Linked DNA regions of Magnetococcus marinus MC-1. The main gene of each other region encodes a partner of the protein of the gene in region 2 in a complex. Links are inferred from orthologs where the notes say so. Each region holds a gene or a part of one and is shown on either strand. Other genes may lie near its edges.

What was found.
Region 1: the proteins of MMC1_RS09055 (region 2) and eno are in contact, whole or in part, in a solved structure (PDB 2FYM), measured with the Escherichia coli proteins. The link is inferred for Magnetococcus marinus MC-1 from one-to-one orthologs.

What each region holds. Positions count from the first base shown.
Region 1 is NC_008576.1:1,922,231-1,936,915, reverse strand. The notes cover bases 10,749-13,594. They hold eno (phosphopyruvate hydratase), read right to left. Parts: upstream 12,894-13,594; coding sequence 11,604-12,893; downstream 10,749-11,603. Other genes in these bases: gcvPB (aminomethyl-transferring glycine dehydrogenase subunit GcvPB), read right to left, coding at 12,976-13,594; MMC1_RS07970 (IS4-like element ISMasp2 family transposase), read right to left, coding at 10,749-10,979. Also shown: MMC1_RS08010 (RNA methyltransferase), read right to left, coding at 1-747; MMC1_RS08005 (hypothetical protein), read right to left, coding at 1,043-1,318; MMC1_RS08000 (cation:proton antiporter domain-containing protein), read right to left, coding at 1,417-3,267; MMC1_RS07995 (hypothetical protein), read left to right, coding at 3,571-3,960; MMC1_RS07990 (VOC family protein), read right to left, coding at 4,055-4,639; acnB (bifunctional aconitate hydratase 2/2-methylisocitrate dehydratase), read right to left, coding at 4,839-7,391; signal peptide peptidase SppA, read right to left, coding at 7,609-8,661; MMC1_RS19860 (MerR family transcriptional regulator), read right to left, coding at 9,020-9,562; more of MMC1_RS07970, read right to left, coding at 9,516-10,748; more of gcvPB, read right to left, coding at 13,595-14,451; aminomethyl-transferring glycine dehydrogenase subunit GcvPA, read right to left, coding at 14,448-14,685. UniProt on the Escherichia coli protein: Catalyzes the reversible conversion of 2-phosphoglycerate (2-PG) into phosphoenolpyruvate (PEP). It is essential for the degradation of carbohydrates via glycolysis.
Region 2 is NC_008576.1:2,182,162-2,197,510, forward strand. Bases 11,840-15,349 are described here. They hold MMC1_RS09055 (Rne/Rng family ribonuclease), read right to left. Parts: upstream 14,995-15,349; coding sequence 12,040-14,994; downstream 11,840-12,039. In the rest of the region: DNA repair protein RecN, read right to left, coding at 1-143; MMC1_RS08995 (NAD(+)/NADH kinase), read right to left, coding at 147-1,058; MMC1_RS09000 (ATP-binding protein), read right to left, coding at 1,067-1,957; GTP cyclohydrolase FolE2, read left to right, coding at 2,117-2,926; MMC1_RS09010 (proline--tRNA ligase), read left to right, coding at 2,932-4,662; MMC1_RS09015 (chemotaxis protein CheX), read left to right, coding at 4,811-5,290; MMC1_RS09020 (chemotaxis protein CheX), read left to right, coding at 5,307-5,960; nadB (L-aspartate oxidase), read right to left, coding at 6,083-7,702; RNA polymerase sigma factor RpoE, read left to right, coding at 8,047-8,640; MMC1_RS09035 (SoxR reducing system RseC family protein), read left to right, coding at 8,742-9,221; MMC1_RS09040 (DegQ family serine endoprotease), read left to right, coding at 9,455-10,924; MMC1_RS09045 (hypothetical protein), read right to left, coding at 11,070-11,348. UniProt on the Escherichia coli protein: Endoribonuclease that plays a central role in RNA processing and decay. Required for the maturation of 5S and 16S rRNAs and the majority of tRNAs. Also involved in the degradation of most mRNAs.

The DNA.
Region 1 (14,685 bases), 270 kb from region 2 along the record:
CGAAATCTTGCGTGCGCAATGGTGGATAACCTCTGTAAGTATACCCCGTAGAATGGTGATTTCTCGGCGATCCAGCGCCGCTCGGTTAAAGAGCGCCTTGAGGGTACCCATCATCTGTTTGTAGCGGTCCGGTTGGATAAAGTCGATCTGCATCAAAACATCCTGCAAATGGTCAAAAAACCGCACCATCTCATCTTGGCTTGCCAAGGCATCATCCCGCTGCGGATCGTGCACAGGAACCTCCCCTAGCCCCTGCCCAAGCATCAATTCATAGGCGACCAACATCACCGCCTGCGAAAGATTTAAGGAGCCCTTCTCCCCATGGGTGGGGATGGTGCAGATCCAGTGGCACCGCTCCACATCCGCTGTTTCCAGACCGGTACGTTCGGTGCCAAATAAAATGCCCACCCGGCTACTGGCAAGCTGCTGTTTTGGGTCTAAGCGCACCCCTAACTCACGAGGGCTCATGACTTGATGCCGTTGCCCACGTCCCCGCCGGGTGACGGCGACCAGATGGTTAAGATCGGCCGTGGCCGCATCCAACGAATCAAACACCTGAATGGTTGGGATGCGCGCAGCGGTACCCGCCGCCCAAGCCTCCACGTCAGGATGGGGAAAAAATCGTGGTCTGACCAAACGCAAATGCTCAAACCCCATATTGGTGATCGCCCGCAATGCGGCACCTACATTTCCCCCGTGGGAGGGGTGATCCAAAATAAACACCGGACCGGATAATGGTTCATTCATGCGATTTTCAACCACATTTAATCGACACCCTTCAGCCAATCTGCGATCAGGCACTCACCCGGATCTTTCATGAATCCCAGACGCTCTTGCTTGATTTTCGAATTTTAAAGAACTTTTTAGCGCTTGAAAATATCAATAACTATTCTTTTGCGACCTAAAAAGTCCTTTAAAATACAAATCTATTCGCGATCATCAAAGGGATTCATGAAAGATCCGGGCTGGGTGATGTTGATAACAAAACGGGATGATCCATGGATCATCCCGTCACGATCTGGCTGCCCGCGTTGGCGCAGCCTTAATCTTCGTGCAACAAGCAATCTAGGCCACCCTTGCCCCCTTTTCGTTTGCAGCGGTCCACCATGTTTTTGGCTATCGAGAGGGACATCCACACCCCTAACAGCGGCATAAACACAGATAACAGCACCTGCAACCCGCCTAACACCGTCTCACCATCATGGCCCGTCGCCAAACCATCCATGGCCATCCGCGCACCGGTACTGGTCCCCACCCAAAACAGCAGGACGATCATTCCACCCAGCACCAAGGCACTCAATAATTTAAACGCTTTCATCGCTGTCCACACCTTAATAGTTAATGCCCCCGGCGTAGACAACGCAGGTGACGGATATAGGCTGAACCGCCGAGCATACACAATTGGACACATTTCTCCTATGTCTCTTTTGTAAAAGGCGCTTCCGGCGCGCCAGACAGCACCACGCCAACCCCTGTCGCCGGAGCGAGCCCAACCCCTTGGGCGAGCCCCATATCTGCCCCCGGCACCAGCGCATCCTCAGCTGCTGCGGTCGGCTTTGTTATGGCGGCAGACAAGCTCCACGATCCAATAAATCCTGGCTGCCACTCACAGCTCAGGGCATGACCTAGCAACATGCGGGCTGTCTCTTTTGGGTAGTTCACCATCGCTTTAATGGGTAGATCGTCCAGCATGTGCGCTTCACCCTGGTGGGTGGCCGTGGTGACAATAACGGGATGGTCGCAAACACGGGCCACGGCTTTACCGATCAGTCGTTTGCTCTTCTCATCCCCCACCGTGATAATGACTGCGGCGGCGTCATTGACATGGGCCATTTTAAGCAGATGATCCTGAGCGGCATTACCAAAAATAATGGCGTGTCCCTCATCCACCCCCTGCCCCACCAGCGATTGCTGGTGTTCAATGCAGACGTAGGGATAACCCGCCTCTTGCAGCTGAATCACCACCTCCCGCCCAACAGGTCCATAACCACACACTACCACATGGTTTTTTTCCAAGGTGATGGGCACACAACGGTGGTAGCCACACACCACCAAGCGATTATGCGCCTCGCCCTTGAACGGACCCGTCGGGTCATCCGCCCCAGCATCTTTGGCCAGACGACCGCCATCCTTATGGATACCCTTCAACATAAACGGCGCAACCAGCATCGAGCATACTAAGGTGGTCACCATAAACTGGTGGACCTGGGGCTCAAGCAGCTGCAACCGCAACGCCAGTTCCAGGATGGCAAATGAAAAACCCCCGCCTTGGGCAATCGCCAACGCCGATTTTAATGCCACCTCACGGCTACCGGTAAGCCGCACCACCGCAAAGGTGATCGCAGTTTTAAAGACAATCAGCAGCAGTGTGGCCATCAAAATCCAGTGTAAATTCTGCACCGCAAAATTCAGGTCAACCTGCATACCCACGGTAATAAAAAACACACCCAGCAATAAATCCCGAAACGGCACCAAATCTGCCTCCACCTGGTGCTTGTACTGTGTTTCGGCCAGCATCATACCCGCCAGCAATGATCCCAAAGCGTAAGAAAAGCCCAAGGCATGGGTCAGCAAGGCCGCCGAGACCACCACCATTAAAATAGAGGCGACAAAGGCTTCCTGAGAGCGCATTTCACTCACGGCGGCCAACAAGCGTGTCACCCCAAAACGCCCTACCACATAAATAATCGCAAACGCGACCAACGCCCCAACCACCGTCTCCACCAGCAGCAAGGCTATGTGCGTTTGTGTATGCATACCCAAAAAACCCACCAGCAGCAACATCGGCACCACGCTGATCTCTTGAAACAGCAAAACCCCTACCGTGACTTGACCATAGGGCTTACCGATGTCCTTATTTTCATAAAGGGTCTTGAGCACAATTGCCGTAGAGGAGAGCGCCACACTCAAACCAATAACCAAGGCGCTTGGCATGGCCATGGTATACATAGAGATCGCCCCAAAACAGACAATGAGCGCGGTCAGCCCCACCTGTAGGCCACCCACCAAAAAAACGGCATGGCGCATCTGCCTAAGGCGCTGCAAGGAAAACTCCAACCCCACCGTAAACAGCAGGAACACCACCCCCATCTCCGCCACATCCCGCAACAGACCCGATTGGTCATAATGAAAACCAAGGGCTCCTGAAACCACCATCCCTGCCAGCACATACCCCACCAACAGTGGCAAGCCAAAGCGCCTAAGCAGCAGCGCCAGCCCCACCGATATGGCAGAGGTCAAGGTTATAAGAAGCAGATAATCGTGCATCACAATCCTGTACTCACCAAAAAAAGCCCACTACGTCCGATTGTACGGGCTATGTCTATAAGACCTCAAATTTTTCATATGCTCCCTTGTTTTCAAATGCTTGTCCAGTAGCTTTAAGCATAAGCTTGGCATTTATCCCATGGGATCCTCAAAAAAAACGAGGTTTTGTAAATTTTTGTTAAAGCTCCGCCCTGTGATGCCGAAAAGAACCCCATAAAGATCCTGGATGGATGAGTACCTATAAAGGGCCGTCGCCCCCATGGAAGGTGAGAGATAACGGTCTTCAGGTGAAGGACGAAATCGATGAATACCATCCAAAACATGCCCGCAGGAGTATCTGGTTCAACATCGCAGCAGGTTGCACGCTCCCCTAAAGCCCAAGTTGCCCAGGGAAGCGGCAAATCTGGTCAGGAGCAAGTAAAGGCGTTTATCAGTCGACAAACAAGCCAGGCGGCTAAGCAGGCTGCACAGAGTGGGAAACAAGCGTTTCAGCGCATCATGCCTGAACCCCCCTCACCGGGAGAGATGCAGCAAGCCCGCGACGAAGCAACACGGGTAGCACGGCGTATCTACGCCAACAACCCGGTTCGCCAGTTCACTGAAGGTAGTCGCGTTGCCGACGCCTATAAACGCCAGCAGCAGGGTGTGAATATAAGCGCTCCCCCACCCTCGCTTGCAGATGCTTTCGCCTAACAAATAGTGAAAAGGCAGGCTTAACAGCCTGCCTTTTCTCGTTTCACACCCTAAAATAGCCTGCCGCCAACCTGCGTGCCGCTCAACGCTACCCTTAGGTGATCAATTGAAAATGGTCACTGCCCTCACCCGACACCATAATACGCTCCTCCTCGGGGATTGGATCGGGTTTGGGCCAACGTCCAGGCACCGGTTCTGACCGGCATAGAATCGACTCCTCAGGCTGATCATCACGCAAATCAGGCCGATCAAGCACATTTAAACCCGGTGCGTTGCAGGTAAACTCAATGGGAATACCGTTAGGGTCATACGAGTAGATCGAGTGAAAATAGCCATGGTCAATCAGATCACTACAGGGTATCTCAGCCCCCTCCAAGCGACCCATCATATCCCACAAGCGGTTATCGTTCTCAACCCCAACAGAGATATGGTCAAAAGCAAACGGCCCATCCACCGGATCACCATGGCGACGTAGGGGTAATTTTTTTACTTCAGGCCACTCAAAAAAGGAGATCCGAGAATCCCCTGACACTTCAAAAAAGTACTGCCTGTAACCTGGTCGGCCATAGGCATAGACCAAGCGCATGCCTAACAGATCCCGCCAAAAGCGCACCGTTGCCTCGATATCCTGCGTCGCAAATGCGACATGATGCAAACCGGTATATTCATACAGACTCATTGTTCCAACTCCAAGCAAGCTCACTTGTAACAGAGACGAACGACCCATAACCTGCACAAGGGCTTTGAATGCTTATGGATAGATAAAGTTGCCTTAAAAAAAGTACTCATTCACTACCTATTTAATCAACCCCTTATTTTCAATAAAAAAACCCGGCAGCCATAGACTACCGGGTTTTTTATTTAACACACCCTATGGATCAAGCAGCGTGAATAGGGATCACGCCATTGTTCTCATAATTTTCAATTTCATGGAAATTGAGGTAACGGTAGAGATCGGCCGCAAAGGGATCAATACGATCCTTAGAGATGGCCAGATACTCGGCAACGGTGGGTAATTTACCCATCATTGCCGTCACCGCGGCCAGCTCAGCGCTGCCCAGGTAAACCTGCGCACCTTTGCCTAAGCGGTTGTCAAAGTTACGGGTCGAGGTGGAGAAAACCACCGAATTATCCCGCACCCGCGCTTGGTTGCCCATGCACAGGGAGCAGCCGGGCATCTCCATACGCGCACCTGCTTTGCCAAAGATGCTATAGACACCCTCATCAATAAGCTGCTGCTCATCCATACGGGTGGGAGGCGCGACCCACATGCGACCGGGCACCTGGGGCTGACCATCCAGCACCTTTGCCGCCGCACGGAAGTGACCAATGTTGGTCATGCAGGAACCCAAAAACACCTCATCGACAGGATTACCCGCCACTTCACTGAGCAGTTTCACATCATCGGGGTCATTGGGACAGCAGACCACGGGCTCTTTGATCTCGCTTAGATCAATTTCAATGATCTTGGCGTACTCGGCATCGGCATCGGGTTGCAACAGTACCGGATTGGCCAACCAAGCCTGCATCGCCTCAATCCGTGCCTGTAGGGTCTCTCTATGGCCATAACCCCGCTTGAGCATATTTTTGATCAACACCACGTTGGAGCTGATATACTCGATCACCGGGGCTTTATCCAGATGTACGGTACAGGCCGCAGCGGAACGCTCTGCGGAGGCATCCGCCAATTCAAAAGCCTGTTCCACTTTAAGATTGGGCAGACCTTCAATCTCCAGCACACGTCCGGCGAAGATATTTTTCTTACCCTTTTTCTCAACCGTCAGCAGCCCTTGCTGGATGGCCGCCCAAGGAATGACGTTCACCACATCACGCAGGGTAATACCGGGTTGCAGCTCACCTTTAAAGCGCACCAGCACCGATTCTGGCATCACCAGCGGCATGGAGCCGGTGGCGGCGGCAAACGCCACCAGACCAGAGCCCGCAGGGAAAGAGATCCCAATGGGGAAACGGGTGTGGCTGTCACCGCCGGTACCCACCGTGTCTGGCAGGCAAAAACGGTTTAACCAGCTATGGATCACGCCGTCACCCACGCGCAACGCCACCCCACCACGATCTTCAAAAAACTGACCCAACGTATTGTGGGTTTTAATATCCACTGACTTAGGGTAAGCCGCCGTGTGGCAGAAGGACTGTACCGTAAAATCAGCGGTATATTTTAGACACGCCAGTTCTTTGATTTCGTCGCGGGTCATGGGGCCTGTGGTATCCTGCGAACCCACCGTGGTCATCTTGGGCTCACAATATTCACCAGGACGCACACCCACCTTACCCACCGCCTTGCCCACCATCTTTTGCGCCAGGGTATAACCCTTGCCGCTATCGGCGGGCTGCTCTGGATCGGTAAACAGCTTGATGGGACCCAAGCCCAGGGCATCACGGGCTTGCGTGGTCAATTTACGGCCGATAATCAGGTTAACGCGGCCACCGGCACGTACTTCATCGGCCAAGGTGTTAGGCTTGAGCTCAAAGGTGCTCAGCACCGCACCATCGCGTGTGATTTCGCCGGTTTTGGTGTTGATGGTGATCACATCACCGGTGTTCATGCCGGTCACATCACACTGGATCGGCAACATGCCCGAATCTTCTGCTGTATTGAAGAAGATCGGTGCAATGGTCCCACCAATCACCACCCCACCGGTACGCTTGGCCGGTACATAAGGGATGTCGCTGCCGGTATGCCAAATCACCGAGTTGGCCGCCGATTTACGGGATGAACCGGTCCCCACCACGTCGCCCACATAGGCAACGGGGTAGCCCTTGCTCTTGAGCTGCGCGAGCTTATCTAGGGCATCGGGCATGCGCGCCACCAGCATCGCTTTGGCATGCATGGGGATATCCGGACGGCTCCAAGCTTCTGAAGCGGGAGAAAGATCGTCGGTATTGGTTTCACCTTCCACCTTGAAAACCGTTACCGTAACCTCTTCGGGCATCTCGGGGCGGCTGGTAAACCAAGTAGCATTGGCCCAATTTTCCATGACTTGACGGGCACTGGCGTTGCTCTTGGCCTTGGCGGCTACCTCTTCAAAACCATCGTAGACCAGCAGGGTGACAGAGAGCGCCTCAACGGCACCGGCCGCCAGCTCGGCATCATCCAGCAGATCCACCAAGGGTTTAACGTTATAACCACCGATCATGGTGCCCAACAAGCGGGTAGCCTCGGCACGATCAATCAGTGAACAGGCCACACTACCCTTAGCCACCTGACCCAAAAACTCTGCCTTAACTTTAGAGGCATCATCCACCCCAGGAGGAATCTGATTTTTAATCAGCTCCAACAGGGTATCTTCTTCTCCAGCAGGGGGATTTTTTAGCAGTTCCACCAGTTCCGCGGTCTGCTGGGCGTCCAAGGGAAGCGGGGGCACCCCTTCGGCTTCACGTTCGGCGACATGTTGGCGATAAGCTTCAAGCATTGAAAACCTCCATTGTGGCGCGTCCATACGCGCCGGACACTGGCTTTGGAATGCAATATGCATCCCTGTTTAACCCTACCCTCGTTTTCATCACCATGATGAATGGCAGGGATTTTTTCCGGATAGCTCTATATAGGCAACTTAACCCCGGATGTAAAGCCCCGTTTCTAACGGAGTCGCAATCTTCCTGCTCACCCCCAGCGGGAGCGGGCAAACATTACCAGCCTAAGTAGGGTTGCTGCTGGCTTAATTTCATAAACAGAGTACCGGTGCTGCTGGAGATCTCTTTAAAAAAGCGATCTGACCAATGCCGGTTTTGGTGATACTCCATCACCTCGGTGATTTTGATCTTTTCCCGTGCCAACCAATCCACCGAACCCAAACCGTCCACCAAACCCAGGGTCACGGCTTGCTCACCGGTCCAGATGAGCCCGTTAAACAGCTTGTCGTCGTCCGCCTTCAAGCGCTTACCCCGACCTTTTTTTACCACCTCAATAAACTGCGCGTGAATCTGGTTAAGCAACCCTTGGGCGTGGGCCTTTTCAGCGCTATCCACTGGAGCCAGGGGGTCCAAAAAGGCTTTATGGTTACCAGCGGTAAGCGTGCGATTTTCCAGCCCCACCTGTTCGGCCAGTTTTTCCAGACCAAACCCCTTCATAATCACTCCAATAGAGCCAACCAGGGTTGCTTTATCGGCGTAGATCTCATCCGCAGCGGCGGCCACGTAGTAACCCCCGGAGGCACACAGATCCTCCAAAGCGGCATAGACCTTAATCTCTTTATGTTCAGCCCGGAGCCGCACGATTTCATCGTAGATCATGCCCGCCTGCACAGGACTGCCACCTGGACTATTAATACGCAAAACCACCGCTTTGGTATTTTCGTCCTTAAAGGCCTCTTGCAGATTTTTTATGACCTCATCAGCATCCAGATCCGACTCTGGCATGATGGCCCCCACCATTTTAACCACCGCCACATGGGGTTCACTGGCGCTGGCGCTGCTGCCCTCTTCAAAGTCACCCCGGTTGAGCAGCGCCATGGTCGCCACCAAATAAAGAACAATAAACAGTCGAAACAGATTTTTACTGCGCCGCCCCCGTTTTTGTTCATTGAGCCCCTCTTTAACCAAGCTTTCCAACATGGCCCGCTCGGCAAAACGGCTCTCCTCCATAGACTTTAGCATCTGGTGAAGATGACTCTCTGGCTCCGCAGCGCTGGGCCGAGTCGGTTGTGCCTGATCTTCCAATGATGGTTCGTGCCAATCAGCCATAATAACCCATACAATCTGTTTATGAGGGAATGCGTAAAAACCGGAAGCAGTTTACACGGTTTGTGCCGCACTTCAAACGGCTTTCAACCATGTTGACCGTTTCCATTTAATTACTAGAAAAATATGTTATTCGACACGTTCCTTGAATTGTTCGCATTTAACCACTAAGCCAACCCCAAATTTTATCGACAATCAATTGATTTTAAACACCCTCGCGCACAACGACCGACCCTTGAATCAACCGCCATGCCCAGCAACACCAAAATAATTTGGCGCTGACCCCACAAAAAGGCACCCATCGTGGTCAATGGGTGCCTTTTTTTTGATACGCCGGCTTATCATAGGGGCGTTATCGGCATCAAGCGCGCCCCACCAGTCTTAACTCATCGCCCGCATCATCCTTGAATCGTATATCGATATAATTTTTCAGTTTACTCACACAGAAGCGCATTTCGTAAACCTCGCACTCCCGGCACTCCTGACCCGAGTGATCACACAGATTATCTTTATTGGCCCAACAAGGCAGCTGGTTATCCTCAATCACGGGGCAGTTATGCTTGTTATGAAACGAGCATTTTTTACTTTCCCAACATGGGATTAACGACATCAAACGACGGATGCCCGCAATGCTGATACCGGTTTTAATCAGTTTTCGTACTTCCAGCAACCACTCCACATCCCGCTCATTAAAATAACGGGTACCAGCGTTGTTCTTGTAGGCAATAAATAGCCCTTCACGCTCATACATGTGGATTGTACGAATAGAGACCCCCAAACGCTTAGCCACCACCCCGATCTTAACCATCTGATCGGGTGGAATGCGTTCATCCGCCGACTCTTCCGCACCTACATACTCAAGTTTCGCAGTTCGTTTCGGCCAGAATTTGACGTTGTGAACCAAGGGGATCGAGCATCAATGCCTTGCTGAGCCAAGCCTCGACCTCCTGTTCAAAGAGTTCAATTACCTCGTTTTTTTGGTGATTTTCAAGAATGGATGTTCGGCCAAGGGCATCATTGAAGATGGCGCGGAAGGTATGCCAGAGCTTTCGGGCATAGGTCAAAGCGGCCAGATTGTGGGCGAGTTGATCCCGCTGGCTGCCTTTGATCGCCACCATGCTGGAGAGAACAGCATGGCGCATGGCAGCTAGGTGTAGGCAGGCGATGACTGCTTCGAAGGATCGGACGGATTCATTAAGGAAACCAAGGTGCTGTTTGGATTCCTTGTAGAAAACTTCGATTCCCCAGCGGTTGGCGTAGTGCTCGATCATATTTGACAGCCCCATTGACCGGTCTGTGGTCAGAAAGACGGCCCACTCCTTCGAGCCGGTTTTCGGATCGATCAGCCGGACGAAGAACAGACGTATAAGGCCGATTTCGGGGTGCTCTGCATCTAGGAAGGTTCCTTTGAAGCGCTTGGACCCCTTAGCTTTCCTGATCTTGCCCTTGGCAAACCGGGTGTAAAGTTCGGCACTGGTCAGTCTCTCGCCCTGGAATAGGAACTTGGTGTTGTTGCGCTTCCATCGGATCAGGGGGACCACGCCCAGATCCAGGATTTTCTTGACGAACTTAACCGATGAGTACCAAGCATCGGCGAGAAAATACTGGGCCGGAATCCCAGCTTGAATGGCTCTGGCAACCATGTCGACAGTCTGATCAAGCTTAGACATCTTGGCCGCCTCACGGTAACGCCGTCCAAGATGTGAGCGACAATCGAACCGGTAACTGAGGATGTGGAGCAGATTGCTGATCAGAGGCCGCTTTGAAAAACGCAAAGCGGCATCCAGTGGCAAGGTTCCCTGCTTGTTAACCCAGACCAAGTGGGCTGCTTCAAAACCTGCAACTGAGCGGCCGGTATTGTGGTCATGATGCCAGCAAACACCTTCAATACGATCACCACGCTTCTCTTTGACGGTGGTATCGGCAACAAGGTAGCCGGGGCCGAGATCCAGCGTTCGCCACTGGGGTAGTAACTTTTTGATTAGCGCCCAATGCGCATTCCGCCATGGAAATTGGCGTTGGAGCAACCGGTAGAAGGTATCCTTGCCTACCGCGAAGACCGACAGAAAGTGGTCGCGGCAAAAAAGGTGAATGGATGGCACCTTCAACAGAGGATGCAGGATCAGTAACATGATCAGCGTCGGAAGATCCTTCCCCGTTCGTTTGCTCCATCCGCGCCGATTGAATATCGCCTGGAAGCCAATTTCCTGGAGAAAATCGACGATAGCGTTATCTACGCCGAATACTCCAAAGGATTGGGTTTTGATCTCGTCAATCATGGGGGTAGGCACAGTAGCCTGTTCCCTGTTATGCTGATTCATGAAGCTGGCCTCGTCCCTGAGCTATCTGACTGATTCGACACCAGAATTATAGCATACACGAGGCAGCTTTGCCCTTGACTTGGTTGGCAAATATCAGTCCAATTGATCGGTCAACGAACTGCGAAACTTGAGCTACATAGTGTTGTAACATAAATAATCCCTCCAACCCCGTTGCTTTGGTCATGGGTATCACCCCCCCTTTCACACCTGTTCCCCAACAGGATAAAGGGGGTCAGCCACCGACCGCCCCCCTCTCTCAACGAATGGGAGCCAGCGCGGCCTTGTATACAATTGTAAATTTTGTAAAACAATTGATACTTTACCCTAGCAATATCAATATGCCGCTTCAATATAAATTTTCAACCTTGCGCCATTATTAGAAGATACCTATATATTAATACGTTGCCGCATATCCTTCTGTTCAAAAAAAATCTGTTTATTCACAAATTGATAGAGATTTTTCATGATCTTTTGTTGCCAAGGCCGTTTTCCCTCATTTGATTTGTAACACTATCTGTAACAAGGGCGGGTAAAAACTCTTTTTGGCTTAAAAAAAAGGGAGACCCCTACAGGGGGTCCCCCTTTTTTTCTTAATCCCTGGCAAAATGGCGCTAACGGCCACCCTTAGCGCAGGTTGTAAAACACCTTCATACCCTCAAAACGGGCCATGCCGCCCAACTCCTCCTCAATGCGGATCAGTTGGTTATATTTGGCAATACGGTCCGAACGGCTCATGGAACCGGTTTTGATTTGACCCGCATTCAAAGCAACGGCGATGTCGGCGATGGTGGCATCTTCGGTTTCACCGGAACGGTGCGAAATCACCGCCGTGTAACCGGCCCGCTGCGCCATCTCGACCGCTTCAAAGGTTTCGGTCAGAGTACCAATTTGGTTCACCTTCACCAAAATGGAGTTTGCAATACCCTTGCTAATCCCCTCGGCCAAAATTTTGCTGTTGGTCACAAACAGATCATCACCCACCAACTGGATTTTATTGCCTAAAGCCTCTGTCATCAGCTTCCAGCCATCCCAATCGCTCTCATCAAAGCCATCTTCAATGGAGATAATGGGATATTTTGCCACCAGATCCTCATAGAAGGCGACCAGCTCTTGTTTGGTCAACACACGACCTTCACCCGTCAAATCATAGTTACCGGTCTCTTTGTTATAAAACTCAGAGGAGGCACAATCCAATGCCAGCTTGATATCTTCACCAGGCTTGTAACCCGCAGCCTCAATGGCCTCCACAATCACCTTCAAGGCCTCTTCATTGGAACCCAGGTTGGGGGCAAAACCACCCTCGTCACCCACGGCGGTATTGAGCCCCTTGCTTTTGAGCACCTTCTTGAGACTATGAAAGACCTCCGCCCCCATACGGATTGCCTCTGTGCAGCTTGTCGCGGCCACAGGCATAATCATAAACTCTTGAATATCAACATTGTTATCCGCATGCGCACCACCATTGATAATGTTCATCATCGGCACAGGCAACAAGGAGGTGTTGGTACCCCCCAAATAGCGGTACAGCGGCAGGTCACACTCATCGGCGGCCGCTTTGGCTACCGCCATGGAGATACCCAGGATCGCATTGGCACCCAAACGGCTCTTATTGTGGGTTCCGTCCAGGGCGATCATCGCGGCATCAATACCCTTTTGATCAGCCACTTCCATACCCAACACCACCTCGGCTAAGACGGTATTAACAGCATCCACCGCCTTGCGCACACCCTTGCCCAAAAAGCGGCTTTTATCCCCATCGCGCAGCTCTACCGCTTCGCGGGAACCCGTGGAGGCCCCTGACGGTACCGCTGCACGGCCAAAACCGCCATCTTCGGTATAAACATCCACCTCAACAGTGGGGTTGCCACGGGAATCAATAACTTCACGACCATGGATCTCTACGATACTGCTCATCTTCGTACTCCGTCTCCGGGTAAGCGGATTTGTGGATGGCACCGGGCCATACCGTGAAATGAATAGACTCTTGTGCCCCAGATTACTGCTCCAGCGGACCGCGCCAAATCAGATCCGGCTTACGTGCCGCACGGGTCTCATCCAAGCGCCGCACGGGGGTAGTATACGGGGCGTTTTTGACAAATTCGGGACTTTCCTGCGCTTCTTTGCGTATGGCCACCATCGCCGCCACAAAAGCGTCCAACTGTTCGGGGCTCTCGGTCTCGGTGGGTTCAATAAGCAGGCACTCCGGCACCAACAACGGAAAATAGATGGTTGGCGCATAAAAACCATAATCCAACAGCCGCTTGGCCATATTTAAAGCGGTTAAACCGTAGGCGTCGGCCTCCGCTTTAAGCGTAATGATAAACTCATGGGTGGCTCTACGCTCTGCATAAGCGGGTTTAAATCCTGCCGCTGTCAAACGGGCCAGCAAATAGTTGGCATTGAGTGTGGCATACTCCCCAACCCGACGCACCCCTTGGCGGCCAATCATGCAAAGATAGGCATGCGCCCGCAGCAGCACCCCAATATTGCCGCCAAAGGCCCCCATACGACCAATGCTTTGGGGACAATCCGCCGACTCTAACAGGGCGTAGCTGGCCCCCTGTTTAACAATGCGCGGGATGGGCAAAAAGGGTTGCAGACGGGCGCTAACCCCCACCGGCCCCGCCCCAGGGCCACCCCCACCATGGGGTGTGGCAAAGGTTTTGTGTACGTTGATGTGAATGGCATCAAACCCCATTTCACCGGGGCGCACCCGACCAGCAATGGCATTGAGGTTGGCCCCATCGTAATAGAGCAAACCCCCGGCATCATGAATAATCCGTGCAATCAACCCCACCGAACGCTCAAACACCCCCAAGGTGGAAGGGTTGGTCAACATTAAACCGGCGGTCTGTGGACCCACCATACTTTTCAGGGCTTCAATATCCACATCCCCTTGGGCATTGGTGGGCACCTCACGGGTCACATAACCACACATGGTGGCGGTGGCGGGATTGGTACCGTGGGAAGCATCTGGCACCAAAATCTCCCGCCGTGCGCTGTCACCACGGGCGTCATGGTAGGCGCGGATCATGGCCACCCCCGCAAATTCACCCTGGGCACCCGCCATGGGGGCCAGCGAAATGGCCGCCATACCGGTAATTTCCCGCAGCATCTCCTGGAGTTCAAACAGCGTGTGCAGCAGGCCGGTGGCATAGTGGGGATCATCCAAGGGGTGCCGACCTAAGAAGCCGGGCAACATCGCCACTTTATTGGCTGCCCGAGGATTGTACTTCATGGTACAAGAGCCCAGCGGATAAAAATGGGTGTCTATGCTATAGTTTTTTTGCGACAGTTTGGTGTAGTGTCGCACCACTTCTAATTCAGACACCTCGGGTAAGCCGGTGGGGCTTTGGCGCAACAGAGCCTCGGGCAAGTCGGCTAAGGCCGCCTGCTGCTCGTCAGCCTCCAAGGGGGTGGCATGCTGGGGATTGATGCGCCCGGGGGTACTGCTCTCAAAGATTACACTCATGCGGCACTCCCCTGCTCACTCATGATCAACCCCAAAGCGTCGGCATAATGGTCCAGGTCACTCCGCTCTTTGGTCTCGGTACAGCACACCAAAAGCACATTTTCCATACCCGGATAGCGCCGCCCCACCGCATAACCACCCGCTATATTGACCCCAGAGAGACAGGTAAGCACCTCTTCTGCCGGTTTGCTCAGTTTAATGGCCACCTCATGAAAAAACGGCCCCTCAAAACAG
Region 2 (15,349 bases):
TCCCCTAAGATCAAGCCCAGGGAGTCCAGGATAATGGATTTTCCTGCCCCGGTTTCGCCGGTAATCACCGAAAGGCCGGGGCCAAACTCCAGCTCTAGGCGTTCAATGAGGGCGACATGCTCAATGGTGAGTTGACGTAACATGGTTTAGCGATCATCAGCTGGACGCAGTGAGAGATCCCGCTTGGTGCCAACGGTTTCGGCCCAATGCAGTTTTTTACGTAAGATATCATAGTAGTTGCGGTCTGGGGAGTGGATGACCCGCAAAGAGCGATCCGATTTGCGAATAACAATCTCATCGCCATCCAGCAAGGGTACTCCGGTCTGCCCATCCAGGGTGAGCAGGCGGTCGGGTTCGTTTTGGGTTAAACGAAAGCTGATTTGACCGTCGCCGGGCACCGCAATGGGGCGGTTGCTGAGGGTGTGGGGGCAGATGGGGTTGATAATGATGGTGTCCAGCCGGGGATGGATAATCGGGCCCCCCGCCGACAGCGAGTAACCCGTTGAGCCGGTGGGGGTGGCCACAATCAGGCCATCGGCGCGGCTGGTAAAGACGTGTTGACCGTTGATGGAGACCTGAAACTCCATCATACGGGCCAGATGCCCCTTGTGGGCCACCACATCATTGAGCACATGGTGACTGAGCACCTCGCCACTTTCGCGGCGGATAAAGGCGGTGAGCATCATGCGGTCTTCCACGTTGTAGTGACCGGCAAACACCTCTTTAAGGTTGTCATACATCTCGTCATAGCTAACTTCGGTAAGAAAGCCCAAACGGCCCATATTTACCCCCAGGACCGGCACTTTCCAACGCAGCACATCGCGGGCGGCACCAATAAAGGTGCCGTCGCCCCCCAGTACAATCACCAAATCTTGCCCCTCGCCAATATCCTCAAGGGGTTTGATGGCCGCCAGCTTTGGGCTGATATTGGCCGCTTTGGCGGCCTCGGCGGTGACGGTTACTCGGCGATGCTGTTTGTTGAGCCACTCGGTCAACTCACTGGTGGCCCGAATGGCCATGGGATCCGAGAGTTTGGTGACCAGACCAATGCTGTTCATAATATGTCCTATTTTTTTAGATCGCCGCAGGCGATACGTCCGCCGAGATCCAGCATAAATTGGTGCGCCACACGGCCACTACGGGCGCCACGGGTGCGTGACCAGCATAGCGCCTCGCGGTGCAAAGTGGATTCATCAATCTCCAACTGTAGCCGTTTCGCGGTGCTGCTTACAACATCCAGATAGGTTTGTTGATCAAATGGGTGAAATCCCAGCCACAAACCAAAGCGATCGGATAGGCTTATGCGCTCTTCATGGCTCTCTTGTGGGTGCATCTCCTGGCTAGGCTGGGGGCCATGGTCGGCAAAATGTTTGGGCATAAGATGCCGCCGGTTGGAGGTGGCGTAGATTAACAGATTATCGGGTTTGGCCTCTAGCCCCCCCTCTAAAATGGCTTTTAACGTTTTATAAGAGACCTCACTCTCCTCAAAGGAGAGGTCGTCGCAAAAGAGAATAAAACGATAGGGCAGGGGGCGGATCTGGGTTAGGAGTTGGGGTAGATGGTTAAGATCCTCCTTTTGGATCTCGATAAGCCGCAATCCCTGGGGGGCAAAGGCATTGCCCAAGGCCTTGACCAGCGAGGATTTACCGGTGCCCCGGCTGCCCCAGAGCAGCGCATGGTTGGCGCCATGTCCTTGCACAAACTGCTGGGTGTTGCGGGTTAAAATCTCTTTAATGCGGTCAATGCCATAGAGATGTTCCAGCTTGATGGGGTCGCTATGGTTAACCGCTAACCAACGAAAACCCCCATGGGGCTTGCTTTGCCAGCGATAGGCCGGGTTGTGGGCCAGGATGCCCATATCGGGTGGGGGATCATCTTCCCCCCGGCGTAGAAAGCGTTCCAAGGCAGCCAGCATACGGTTCAAGCGGCGCTGTAGGGCGATGGGTTGCGTATTCATGGAGAATCCTGGTCTTTTCGTAAAGAGGGGGCTTTTGCCCAGGGTGGAAATCCCCTATTATGGAGAACTCTGTGGATGTTGCGCAAGACAAGCAAACATTCGCGCCCTATTCCTATGCCCAAGCGGTGGTTTTGTACCATCCTTGGTTGAATAATCGTTATGGACCATAATGTGAATAACTGCCAACTTCCCCTCAGTGATGTACAGTCCCGTCAGGATCACCGTCGCTTGGATATTGACAAGGTCGGGGTGAAAAATATTCGTTACCCCATCGTGGTTAAAGATCGCAGCGTGGGTAGCCAATCCACCACCGCACGTATCAATATGTATGTTAATCTGCCCCACCAATTTAAAGGGACCCACATGTCCCGTTTTTTAGAGGTGTTGGCAGAAAATCAGCGGGCCATTTCGATTGAAAATCTACCCAAGCTGCTCAAAGAGGTAAAACAGCGCCTGGATGCAGAAGAGGCCCATATTGAGTTGGATTTTCCCTATTTTATCACCAAAAAAGCGCCGGTTTCTGGTGTTGAGGCGCTTATGGACTACCAAGTCCACTTCTCTGGCGTGATGCGGGGGAATGCCTATCAACTCACCCTAACGGTGGAGGTGCCCGTTACCTCACTGTGCCCCTGCTCCAAGGAGATTAGTGCCTATGGGGCGCATAATCAACGCTCCCACGTTAAGGTTTCTGTGCAGTTTAGCCAGTTTGTCTGGATTGAAGAGGTGGTGGATCTGGTGGAGCGAAATGCCTCCTGCGAGCTGTTTACCATTCTCAAACGCCCGGATGAAAAATTTGTTACCGAAAAAGCCTATGATAACCCCAAGTTTGTGGAAGACATGGTGCGTGATCTGGCGGATGAACTGACCCACGATCCACGCATTAGCTGGTTTGCGGTGGAGTCAGAAAACTTTGAATCCATTCATAACCATTCGGCCTATGCCTTTATCGAAGGCGGCCAACGGAGCTAACAGCCATGCGTTTCAGCCAGACCCTTATTCCGACCCTTAAGGAGGAGCCCAGCGAGGCTCAAGTTATCTCCCATAAACTTATGCTGCGCGCCGGACTGATCCGTCAGTTGGGGGCGGGTATCTATACTTGGCTGCCCATGGGGCTTAAAGTCTTGCGTAAAGTCGAGACCATCGTCCGTCAAGAGATGGACCGGGCGGGTGCGCAGGAGGTGTTGATGCCCTCCATCCAACCCGCCGAGTTGTGGGAGGAGTCGGGACGGTGGAAAATGTATGGCAAAGAGCTGCTGCGCATTACCGATCGGCATAATCGCTCGTTTTGCTACGGCCCTACCCACGAAGAGGTGATCTCTGATCTGGTGCGTCGCGAGATCCACTCCTACAAACAGTTGCCCGCCAATTTTTATCAGATCCAGACCAAGTTTCGCGACGAGGTGCGCCCGCGCTTTGGCATCATGCGGGGACGCGAATTTTTGATGAAGGATGCCTACTCCTTTGACATAGACGAGGCTGCTTTGGACAAGAGCTATCGGCTTATGTTCGAGGCCTACAATAAAATCTTTAACCGACTGGATCTTAAATTTCGCCCGGTGGAGGCCGACACCGGGGCCATTGGTGGGGCCTCATCCCACGAGTTCCACGTGCTGGCCCAATCGGGGGAGGATGTCATTGCCTCGTGTACCCATTGTCAGTATGCGGCAAATTTAGAGAAGGCGTTTGGTATTGCGGTGGATCTGGATGGTGGTGTGCCCGAAGCCATGGTGCGGGTGGCGACCCCTGGCCAAAAGAGCATTGAAGAGGTTGCGGCCTTTTTGAAAATGGATAAAGCGCGCACCGTTAAGTGCCTTACTTGGCACGATCCAGAGGCCGATCAATGGTATTTGCTGCTGTTGCGGGGGGATCATACCCTTAACGAAGTTAAGGCGTGTAATGCCACGGCACCGTTGGCGCAAATTCCCGCGCCAGAGAAAGCCGTAGAAGCGTTGGGTGTGGCGGTGGGGTACCTGGGCGCAGTGGGGGCCGAGAAATTCAATAAACCGGTTAAAATTTTGGCCGACAGTGCTCTGCGCGATGTTACCAATATGGTGTGTGGTGCCAATGAAGAGGGGTACCATCTGACCGGGGTCAACTGGCAACGGGATCTGCCCAAGCCTGAGTTTGTGGATCTGCGCAATGTGGAAGAGGGGGATGGCTGTCCCCGCTGTGGCCCGGGTAGTATGGAGTTGAGTCGGGGTATTGAAGTGGGCCATGTGTTTAAATTGGGCTACAAATATTCCGAGGCCATGGGGGTCAAGGTGTTGGACGAGGATGGCAAAGAGAAGCCCCTTATCATGGGCTGTTATGGCATTGGTGTCTCCCGCATTGTGGCAGCGGCCATTGAGCAGAATCATGATGAAAATGGGATTATCTGGCCCCTTGCCATTGCCCCGTTTGAGGTTGAAGTGGTGGTGATGAACCCCAATGAGAGCGACGCCATGGAGAAGGCCGAAGAGATCACCGCGCAGTTGCAGGCCGGTCAGTTAGAGGTTCTACTGGATGATCGCGATGAGCGGGCCGGTTCCAAGTTTAAAGATGCCGATCTGCTGGGAGCACCGTATCGGGTGCTGGTGGGCGGGCGAGCCTTTAAAGAGGGGGTTTGCGAAGTGAAAAACCGCCGCAGTGGAGTGGTGGAGAAGATCCCTGTGGAGTCGGTGGTGGAGACCCTATTGCAGTGGTTAGCCCAAGAAAAAAAGGCTTAGTGGAAGCTTGAAAGCGCCGAAGTTGATGGATCGCAAGCCCGGTTATCCCCTGAGGGATGACCGGGCTTGCAAACGTGTTGCAGTAAACCTTACATGTGGGGGTTCTATGGGGCCTTGCATGATCCAGTAAGCCAAACCCGGGAGAGTGATGATGGCGGAGCGATTTTTAGAGGCCCTGCGAGAGGCCGTGCAGGAGATAGCAGAAACCATGCTCTTTACCGAGGTAGCGTGTGGCTCATGGCGGCAGGGTGGTTCACCGCTGGCGGTGGCGTACAGTGCGGTTTTGGGTTACAGTGGTAATTTGCGGGGGAGTTTTGCGCTCTCAGCAGGAGAGGCCGGGGCGATGGTGCTGGCCAGTGCATTGCTGGGGGAAGAGCGCAGCCAGATGGATGATGAGATGGAAGATGCCTTCTGTGAAATGGCCAATATGATGGCAGGAGGCATGCAAAGCCGTATGGAATCGCTCTTGGGGCCAGTTAAGTTGAGTACCCCTATGGTGATCCAAGGAGCGGGGCACAAGGTGCGCAGTGAAAAGCATTATGCGTGTATCAGTCAAGATTTTTCCATTGCTGCACAGCCGTTTTGTGTCCATATCTTTTACGATATTGAATCATTAAAGTCTCTGTAGCCATAGGTGAACGCAGATGCATGAGCGATTGATTGAGGCCGTTAAAGAAGCGGTTCACGAGATTGTCGAAACCATGCTCTTTATGGAGGTGGAATCTGGTCCGGGCGGTGTTGGGCGCGCCAAGCAGGCCGAGAATATCTGTGCGGTGGTGGGGTACAATCAGGGGTTGGAGGGCAGTGTGCGGCTGTCGGCCCCGACCGCAGGGGCGCTCAAGGTAGCTGGGGCGCTGCTGGGGGAAGAGCGGGATAGCATGGATGCCGAAATGCAGGATGGTTTTGGCGAGATGGCCAATATGGTGGCAGGGGGCATACAATCCCGTTTAGAGGCCGACTTGGGTGCCATTGGCATGACCCCGCCCATGGTGGTACGGGGAAATAACTATGAGGTGGATGGGGCGACCGGCTTTGAGGTGGTGCATCAGCTCTTTACCCTAGAGGGGGAGCTGTTTTTCTGCGAGATCTATTTTGATGTGGGAATGGCCGATGCCGTAGAGTCGAGCAAAATGCCGGAAGAACCGGCCCATGTCACGCAGATTAAACAGACCCTAACCAGCGGCTTGGAGCCGATACTGGCGGAACTGGCCCGGCCTATGGTGCAAAAAGAGCTGCCACGTATTGCCGAGCGGGTGATTCAAGAGGCGATTGATCAGGTACAACGCGCAGCTGTATAAGGTGGGGCGCGTTTAAGGTCTGCTTAAAGTCTGCTTGGGGTCGCTCTGAACAAACCGAAGGGGGCTATTCATAAGCCCCCTTCGGTTTTTTTTAGGAGGGGGTATCCACTACTAATAGGCCACTACTCAATGGGCAGCACGGTCTCTTTGAGCCAGCGGGCATCATCCCGCTCGGGGTAGTCGGTGGTGTAGTGGAGGCCACGGCTCTCCTTGCGGTGCTGGGAGCTACGAATAATCAAATGGGCCACCAAGGCCAGATTGCGCAGTTCAATCAGGTTTTGGCTGACCTTGCAGTTCCAGTAATACTCATTGATCTCCTGCATCACCATTTCAATGCGTCGGCGGGCGCGGGCTAGGCGCTGGTTGCTGCGCACAATGCCTACATAATCCCACATAAAACGCCGGATCTCCTGCCAATCGTGGGCGATTAAGATCTCTTCTTCGCAACTGCCTGCTTCATAACTATCCCACAAGGGAAGGCGGGAGAGCACGGGGCGATCTTCCCCAAACATTTTGCTGACAATGTCGTTATAGGCAGATTCCGAAAAGACCAAGCACTCCAGCAAACTGTTGCTGGCTAAGCGGTTGGCTCCGTGCAGGCCGGTGCTGGCTACCTCACCAATGGCATACAGAGACTCAATATCCGTTGCACCTTGCAAACCGGTAACAACCCCGCCGCAGGTATAGTGGGCAGCCGGTACCACGGGGATGGGCTCTTGGGTCATGTCGATGCCAAATTCAAGGCATTTTTCATAGATGGTGGGGAAGTGTGCCTTAATAAAATCAGCACCCTTATGGCTGATATCCAGATGCACGCAGGGCTCGCCGGTGCGTTTCATTTCGTAGTCAATGGCGCGGGCCACAATATCCCGTGGGGCCAACTCCAGCAGAGGGTGGTGGCGCTCCATAAAGCGGGTTCCATCGGCCAACAAAAGATGCCCCCCTTCGCCACGTACCGCTTCGGAAACCAAGAAAGATTTGGCTTGTGGGTGGTAAAGGCAGGTGGGGTGGAACTGAATAAACTCCATGTTAGAGACCCGGCAGCCAGCACGATAGGCCATGGCAATGCCATCCCCAGTGGCTGTGTCGGGGTTGGAGGTGTAAAGATAGACCTTGCCCGCCCCGCCACTGGCTAAAATGGTAAAGCGGGCTTGGTAGGTGCGGATCACATCGGCTTCGGTATCCAGCGCATAACAGCCATAACAGCGATCTTTTTTGCCCGGTAGAAAATGGCCCAGTTTGTGGGCGGTAATGAGATCAATGGCGATCTGGTTGGGCAAAACTTCAATGTTGGGGTGGGCTTGTGCCTGTTTAATCAGGCTAAGCATCACCGCACGACCGGTGGCATCTGCCGCATGGATCACGCGGCGCCGGCTATGGCCACCCTCGCGGGTTAGGTGGTAGCTGTTGTTATCGGTTTTGTCAAAGGGGGTGCCCAGATCAATAAGATGCTGGATCATACGGGCGCCATTTTCCACCACCAAGCGCACCGATTGGGGGTTGCACAGGCCCGCACCGGCGGTCATGGTATCTTCGTAGTGTAGGATGGTGCTGTCGTCCTCATCCAGCACCGCAGCGATGCCGCCTTGGGCCATCATGCTGTTACAGTCGCCAATGGGGGCTTTGGTAAGCACCAGCACCTTGCCATGTTCGGCCAACCTGAGAGCCAGATCCAGACCAGTGGAACCACCGCCTAGAATCAGAAAATCGCTGACAAAACGGCGATGTTGAGCGCTAACCATAGTGCAATCTTCCTTGTAAATTCAAACGGTCATACCACCCAGCTTGAGCAGGGGGCTGCTGCCCATCTTGCCACAGCCTTCTCACTCTACTCCAATCTTAATCAGGATCAAAGAAAACCGAAGCCGTTAAGATAATTATGAGACGGCAACCCAGCCCCGGCAGAGAACCCCCTTTGACAGAAGGGGGATTCTGGGAAAAAAATCGGTGTCATGCGCGAATAAATTAATTTATCCCTGTGACGCTTGTGGGTGGTGCAAAAGCTGGCAAGGCGTGGTAGTATCCACCCTTCCAATCTTTCCATTCCCACGGTGGGGCCAGTGTTGTCTAACCAACAGGTGTCAGTGTGAACGAAGCCGATGAGATCTTGGTAGAAAAAACCAAGCAGGGCGATAAAAAAGCCTATGAGGTGCTGGTGCGCAAATACCAGGGCCGCGTTGCGTCGGTGATCTCTCGTACGGTTTCTGACCCGGTGCGGGTGCAGGACCTTACCCAAGAAGCCTTTCTTAAAGCCTATCGAGCGTTACATCACTTTCGTGGAGATGCCGCCTTTTATACGTGGTTGTACCGCATTGCCGTCAACACGGCGAAAAATTTTGTCATGTCCCAGGATCGCGGTATTCCCATGAGCGATATGGATCTAGAGGATGCTGATCGCCTTTCGCCTCAATTGCGTGACTATGATACCCCAGAAAATCAGGTGCTGCGTGGCGAGTTAATGGATGCCCTAAAGGTTGCCATTGAAGAGCTGGCCCCCACCATGAAACAGGCCATCGCCCTGCGGGATCTGGAGGGTAAATCTTATGAAGAGATTGCCGAGATCATGGGTTGCCCCATTGGCACGGTGCGTTCGCGTATTTTCCGTGGGCGGCAAGAGATTGTTAATAAATTGAAAGATCATCTTCCCAACGGCAACTTGGCCGGTCATCACGGGCTGTAATCCTGTCTCAAATCACGCCTTGTGCTTATAAACGAACTTTCCTCTTTTGACATGACTCCAAAGCCATGCAGTCCACTTCTATTGATTGAGGTATTCAAATCATGATGCAAGAGCAAGGTAAGGTTGTGGAGTTGGAGGGGGCGTTTGCCATTATTGCGACCCAGCGTAAAAGCGCTTGTGGCAACTGTGGGGGTGAAACCAGTTGCAACACGCTCAGTGGTGGTTTGGGCAAAAAACCTGTCCTCTTTCGTGCTTACAATGAGGCGCAAGCCAAAATCGGCGATAATGTGGTCTTGGAGATACGGGAAGGGGCCTTTTTGTCGGCCTCATTTTTGGCCTATGGCATGCCCATGATCGCTTTGATCGTGACAGGCTTGGTGGTGCGCAGCATTGCCCTTGGTTTGGGTTTGGAGCTGGAGAGTGCAGAGGGGTTAGGTGCCTTGAGTGGCTTATTGGCCCTTGGGGGGACTTTTCTGTTTCTTCGCCGTTTTTACGCAGGTCAAGATATTAAGCCCGAAAATATGCCGGTGGTCCGCTCCATATTGCATCCTACCCATATTCCTATATTTCCCACCCATTAATAAAACGAAGGGTTTGTAGAGACCTGAGCGTTTAAGGCGTAACATATACCCCCTTGAGGGGGCCGTTTGCCTGTCGTACCCTTGTGCCTGCCCCATGGTGGGTCATACGGTGCGCTTTGAGTTCGTCAGCAGGTCACCACCCAACGCAGGGGAAGTGACCAAAAGATAAGATACTATGGTGTGCTGTAAGGCAGGCCGTGGTTGGATTTCTCTTAGTATTTGAGGGTAGATTCATGATACACGCATGCAAATTTGGCGCGCGCGCCTTGGTCGGGGGGCTCTCCATGCTGGCGTTGGTGGCGGTCTCGCTGCCCCAAGCTTACGCGGAGGGCGGTTTTCCCAATCTTGTGCCGCTGGTCAAAAGGCTTAAACCCGCAGTGGTCAATATCAGCACCACTCAAACCGTCGAAAATTCAAATAAAATACCAAAAAAACATGGCCAGAACGAGTTTGAGGGGACCCCCTTTGAGGACCTCTTTCGACACTTTTTTGACCGTCTGCCCGATCAAGACCGCTCGTTTAAAACCAACTCCCTGGGCTCGGGGTTTATTGTCGATGCCGCGGGCTATATTCTTACCAACCATCATGTGATTGATAAGGCGACTGAGATTACCGTCAAGCTCTATGATGAGACGGAATATCGGGCCGAGGTGGTTGGTAAAGATAAAAAAACCGATCTAGCCCTGATTCGTATCCATACCGACAAGCCGCTGGCTGTGGCCAAGCTTGGGGATTCGTCCAAGGCAGAGGTGGGTTCTTGGGTGATGGCCATCGGCAACCCGTTTGGGCTAGAAGAGACGGTGACAGTCGGGATTATCTCCGCCAAAGGGCGGGTGATTGGGGCAGGTCCTTATGATAATTTTATTCAGACCGATGCGGCCATCAATCCTGGCAATTCGGGCGGGCCACTGTTTAATTTGGACGGGGATGTGGTGGGCATTAACACCGCCATTTATTCCCGTGGTGGTGGCAGTGTAGGGGTTGGTTTTGCCATACCGGTTAATCTGGCCAGTCATGTGATGGAGCAGTTGAAAAATAAGGGCTTTGTCGAGCGTGGTTGGCTTGGGGTACGCATACAGACCATCACCAAAGAGCTGGCCGAAGCGATGCATCTTAAAGATCGCGTGGGTGCGTTGGTGGCCGAGGTTATCGAAGATAGTCCAGCGGCCAAAGCGGGCATCCATCCCGAGGATGTGATTATCTCCTTTAATGAAAAGGAGGTCACCAAGATGAACAGCCTACCCGCCATTGTGGCGAATACGCCGGTGGGGACACGGGTACCGGTTAAGGTGATACGCGAAGGTAAAGAGCGCACCCTATGGGTCGGCATTGCTAAACTGGATGATGATAAAGTGGCGGCTGATGAAGATGGCCGTGCAGCCTCTGGCGAGAAAAAGGCGGATAGCAGCGCCGTGAAAGAGCGTTTAGGGTTGCGGGTTAGCCAAGTGACCACCGAGTTGATGGAGCGCATGAAGCTACCCGACGATGCCAAAGGGGTGGTCATTACCGCTTTGGAGGCGGATGGCAGTGCCGTGCAAGCGGGTCTGCGCACGGGGGATGTGATTACACAGTTTGACCGTAAGCCTATCAAAGATGTGGATGATTTGGTAAAGGTGCTCAAGGGCGTTAAGGCCGATAGCATGGCGTTGGTCTATGTGCTTCGTGCTGGAGAGCCGTTGTTCGTGCCTATTCGGGTTAAGTAAACTTTACCAAGTGCCATAAAAAAGCCCCGACTGGAAATTGTCGGGGCTTTTTTGCGTTGCCACTAAAGTAGAGTTGTTCCGCTCTGGATCGCCAGCAGAGCAATCCCACTGGCGTTGCCGGGTTTTAATCCTGTGCCAAGCCGTCTCACACAAAGATATCAATAATCCCACCAGGACGTGCGGCAGAGCTGTTTACGTCGGGCAAAACCACCTTGCTGGCATTTTCGGACATAAAGCCATCGTCACCCGTGCGGGTAAGGCTGTTTACACGGCGGGTTTGACTGTTTAGGCCGGTGTCATCAGCGTTCAAGGTTTGCTGCCTGGAACTGGTAATATTGTTAATGTTGCTCTGATTTTGGTCCAGGCGCCTTGCATTTTGCGCCAGACTTAGGGTTCCCCCTGCGGAGACACCGGAAACGGCCATGATGTTTCCCCTTTATCCTTTTTTTGTTGTGGCGAACGGGGCTGCCGAGATTTGTAGGAACGGCCCCCTCACTCTTCGTTATTTTTAGAATAATTCAATTTTCAATTGCTTGCAACGATTGGAAAAATAGGACACGGCAGGTATACCGTATTGTCCTATAAATAGTGATCGCATTTGTTGCTTTTATGGAAGTTTTTCCTTGCGCATGGGAGGGTGAGCCGCTATTATGCCGCGTTTCCTGTTAATGGATTTTTTTCCATACAACCCAAGCCAAACCTTGAGAGGGGGTGATGTACTGTGCGGGTTGATGTCTATGATAACAATGTGGACCAGGCGATTCGCGTTCTGAAGAAAAAGATGAACCGCGAGGGGATGTTCCGCGAGATGAAGAAACGTAAGTTCTTCGAAAAGCCCTCCGAGCGCCGCCGTCGTAAGAAGGCTGAGGCAATTCGTCGTCTGCGTAAAAAGCTGCGCCGCGCTTCTCTAGCTGGTCTAGGATAAGCAGGCCGTGTTCCGTGGGGTGTTGTAAAACATCCATCAGAACATAGGAAAAAGAGATGGGGAGCCCGATGGGCTCCCCATTTTTTTTGTGTGCCCGGCAGGGCACACAAAAAAGCCGCGCCATTCTTAGTCGAATAGCGCGGCTTGTGGAACAGGCCATTGCCTGCATAGATTGGGCAAAAGCGGTTATTTACACCTCGTCAGGAACGGCTTCCCCTTGGTGGCTCTCTTCAGCCGCTGGTTTGGCCGCTGTCGCACGCTTACGTGGGGTTGCGGTACGCTTACGGGGAGCTCGAACCGCCTTTGGTTTAGCCTCGGTGGTGGCTGCGGGCGTCTCTGCGGGCGTTTCAACAACCGGCGCCTCAGGCGTAGTGGTCGGTGCGGCTGTCTCCGCTGCGGTGTCAGCTTTTGGTGTCGCACGCTTACGGGGTGTGCTGCTCCGGCGTCGCTGCTTGGGTGGTTCCGCGCCCTCGCTTGGTGTTGGGTGATCTCCCGCAGCAACGTCAGTTGTTACACCCGCGTCGGGATCAGCCGCGATGGAGGCTTTATCCTGTACATTTTCAGCTGCCGCCGGGGTCACGCTTGCCGTGGCATGGTTCTCCACCTCTTGGGCAGAGACGACACTTTCAGCGGTTTCTGCACTGGGCTTTTTGACCGCAGGTTTACGGCGTCTGCGTACTGGTTTTTTCACCGCCACTTGCTCTTGTAGAGGGGGCTCCACTTCCAGTCCAGGCAAGGTGCTCTGTGTGCGCTCCACAATGGCGGGCTGGGGATCTTCGGGCAGCAGCACACTTGGCTGGGGCGTCTCTATCTCCACCTCATGCTTGATTGGCATGGTCGGTGGGTCGATCAGCAGTACCGGCTGCGGCGTATCAGGCTCTTCCATCAGCAGCGGGGTGACCGATGTAGGCAGGCTATGAAGCACATCGCTGAGGGTGACAGGGTGTTCATCACGCTGTTGCGGTTGATCCTCAGGGCTGGGCGATGGCTCATCCCCATGGATCGCTTGTTCCTCATCGCCGCTGTCTAGGCGTGGAGCGCTCTCCTCCTGGCTGGTGCTACGACGACGGCGGCGGCGACGACGGCGGCGCTTGCTGGGTGAGTCAGGCGTGGTTTCAGCGCTCTCTGATGGGTTGGCTTGCTCATCGCCATCGCCCTCATCATCCGCTTCATCATCCATCGCAGGTGCCTCGGTGGATGGCATCTCCTCCTCATTCAGAGAGGTGGTTTCTTCCCCCATTGCGCCTTCTTCCCGCTCACGGCCGCCGCGACGACGTTTACGCCGGCGTTTGCGCTTTTTGGGGTCGGTGCGGTTCTCTTCTCCCCCTTCAGCGGCGTCATCCATAAGCTCTTGGGGCTCATCCTCTTCGCTCACGAGAGTGGGCTCTTCAGGCTCAGGACGCTCTTTTACGACCGGCTCATCTTGCACAGGGCGGGCAATACGCTCTTTGCGGAAATGAGGTGTTTGCAGCTCTGGATCAATCTCAATCAGCAATTCTAGATTGTTCTCTTGCTCCAACTGCACCATTTGAAAACGCTTGCGATTGTGCAAATAGTTGGCAACATCCGCAGGGGCAAAGTAGATCAATTTGGAGAAACGGCCCGAGCTAATATCCTCCTCAATGCAACGGAATAGGCGGATGGCGGTGGACTCCACCGAACGGATGGTGCCCAGCCCGGTACAGCGGGGGCAGACCTCACGGTTACTCTCGTTAAAGGCTGGTTTCATGCGTTGGCGTGAGAGTTCCAGCAGACCAAATTGAGAGATTTTTCCCAACTGAATCTTGGCCCGGTCCCCTTTAAGCGCCTCTTTGAGGCGTTTTTCAACCTCAAGATTGTGCTTTTTCTCCTCCATATCGATAAAGTCGATCACGATCAAACCGCCCAAATCCCGCAGACGCAGCTGGCGGGCGATCTCATCCACCGCTTGCATGTTGGTCTTAAAGGCGGTGTTCTCCACATTTTTTTCTTTGGTGGAGCGACCGGAGTTAATATCAATGGAGACAAGCGCTTCGGTGGGTTCAATCACCAGATAACCCCCCGCTTTGAGCGAGATGGTACGCTCATGCATGGATTCGATCTGGTGTTCAACCTGATAGCGGGAGAAGAGCGGGATGCGATCTTTATAGGGTTGCACCGCCTTGACATAGCGGGGCATGAGCAGACGCATAAAATCTTTACCGCGACGGTAGGCTTCGCCCCCATCAATCAAAATCTCTTCCATGTCGGTGGAGTAGAGGTCGCGGATGGTGCGAATAATTAAATCCCCCTCTTCATGGATCAAGGTGGGGGTGTTGTGCTGCTCAACCTTTTCTTGAATGGTTTTCCACAAGCGGGTTAGGTAGCTCATGTCGCGAGCAATTTCACGCTTGGTGCGCTCCATGCCAGCGGTGCGGATGATCAAACTAACCTCTTGGGGAATCTCCATCTCAGTGAGCATGGTTTTAAGCGCCTTACGGGCTTGATTATCCATGATTTTACGGGAGATCCCGCCACCACCCGAGTTTTCCGGCAATAAAACGGTGTAGCGTCCGGCCAAGGAAATATTGGTGGTTAGGGAAGCGCCCTTGGTACCACGGGCCTCTTTAACAACCTGTAATAGAAGAAGTTGGCCCTTTTTTAGAATATCCTGGATGGGAATATGCCGACGGCGGTTACCCCGGTTGGCGCGCTCATTATTGCGGGGGCGTCGGGCTGGGCGCTCGCTTTGGCTGGGTTCGCGGGGCTTGGCTTCTGCTTCGCTACTAGCATCCCCTTGGCTGGCGTCATCATCGGCACCATCCTCGTTGCCGGGTTCATCATCGCTGTCATCCCCCTCTTCGCCATCCATCTCATCGCTGAGATCTTCAGGCTCTTCCTGCTCATCCATATCCTCTATGGGATCGGGCTCAGGGCGGAATTCGGGTGGATAATATTTGGGGTTGATGTCGTTGACAGAGAGAAAACCCTGTCGGCCATCATTAAAATCGACAAAGGCGGCTTGTAAAGAAGGTTCAACCCGGGTTACCCGGCCAAGGTAGATATTACCTTTGATCTGTGCCTTGGTGCAGGTTTCGATATCCAGATCAATCAGACGTTGATCTTGGACAATGGCGACACGCACCTCTTCCGGATGGGTGGCGTCTACCAGCATACGCTTGGTCATGTGTCTCTCTAACTCCGTGGGTTAATCGTCCCGCTTCAGCGTTTGTTTGCAGACCATGGGGCCACCCTTATTATGTGTGGGTGGGTAGGACCGCCGCCAAAAAGAGGGGCCGATGTATGTTTTTTTCAGGCGGGGCAAGCTTGCCAACCGCCAAACTGACTGATTCATAAAAAAACCAACTTCAGGCTTAATAAAGATTGAGCAGCCTGCAAAGTATAAAAAAATAAATTAAAAAAAATGAATTATTCAAAAGAGATACCGAAAAAACAGAGGTACATTTTGCATGGCTGTACGTTCTGACAGGGACTTTTCATCCCGGGTTCGGTAAGCTTTCGGTCCATGATTCTACGTACCT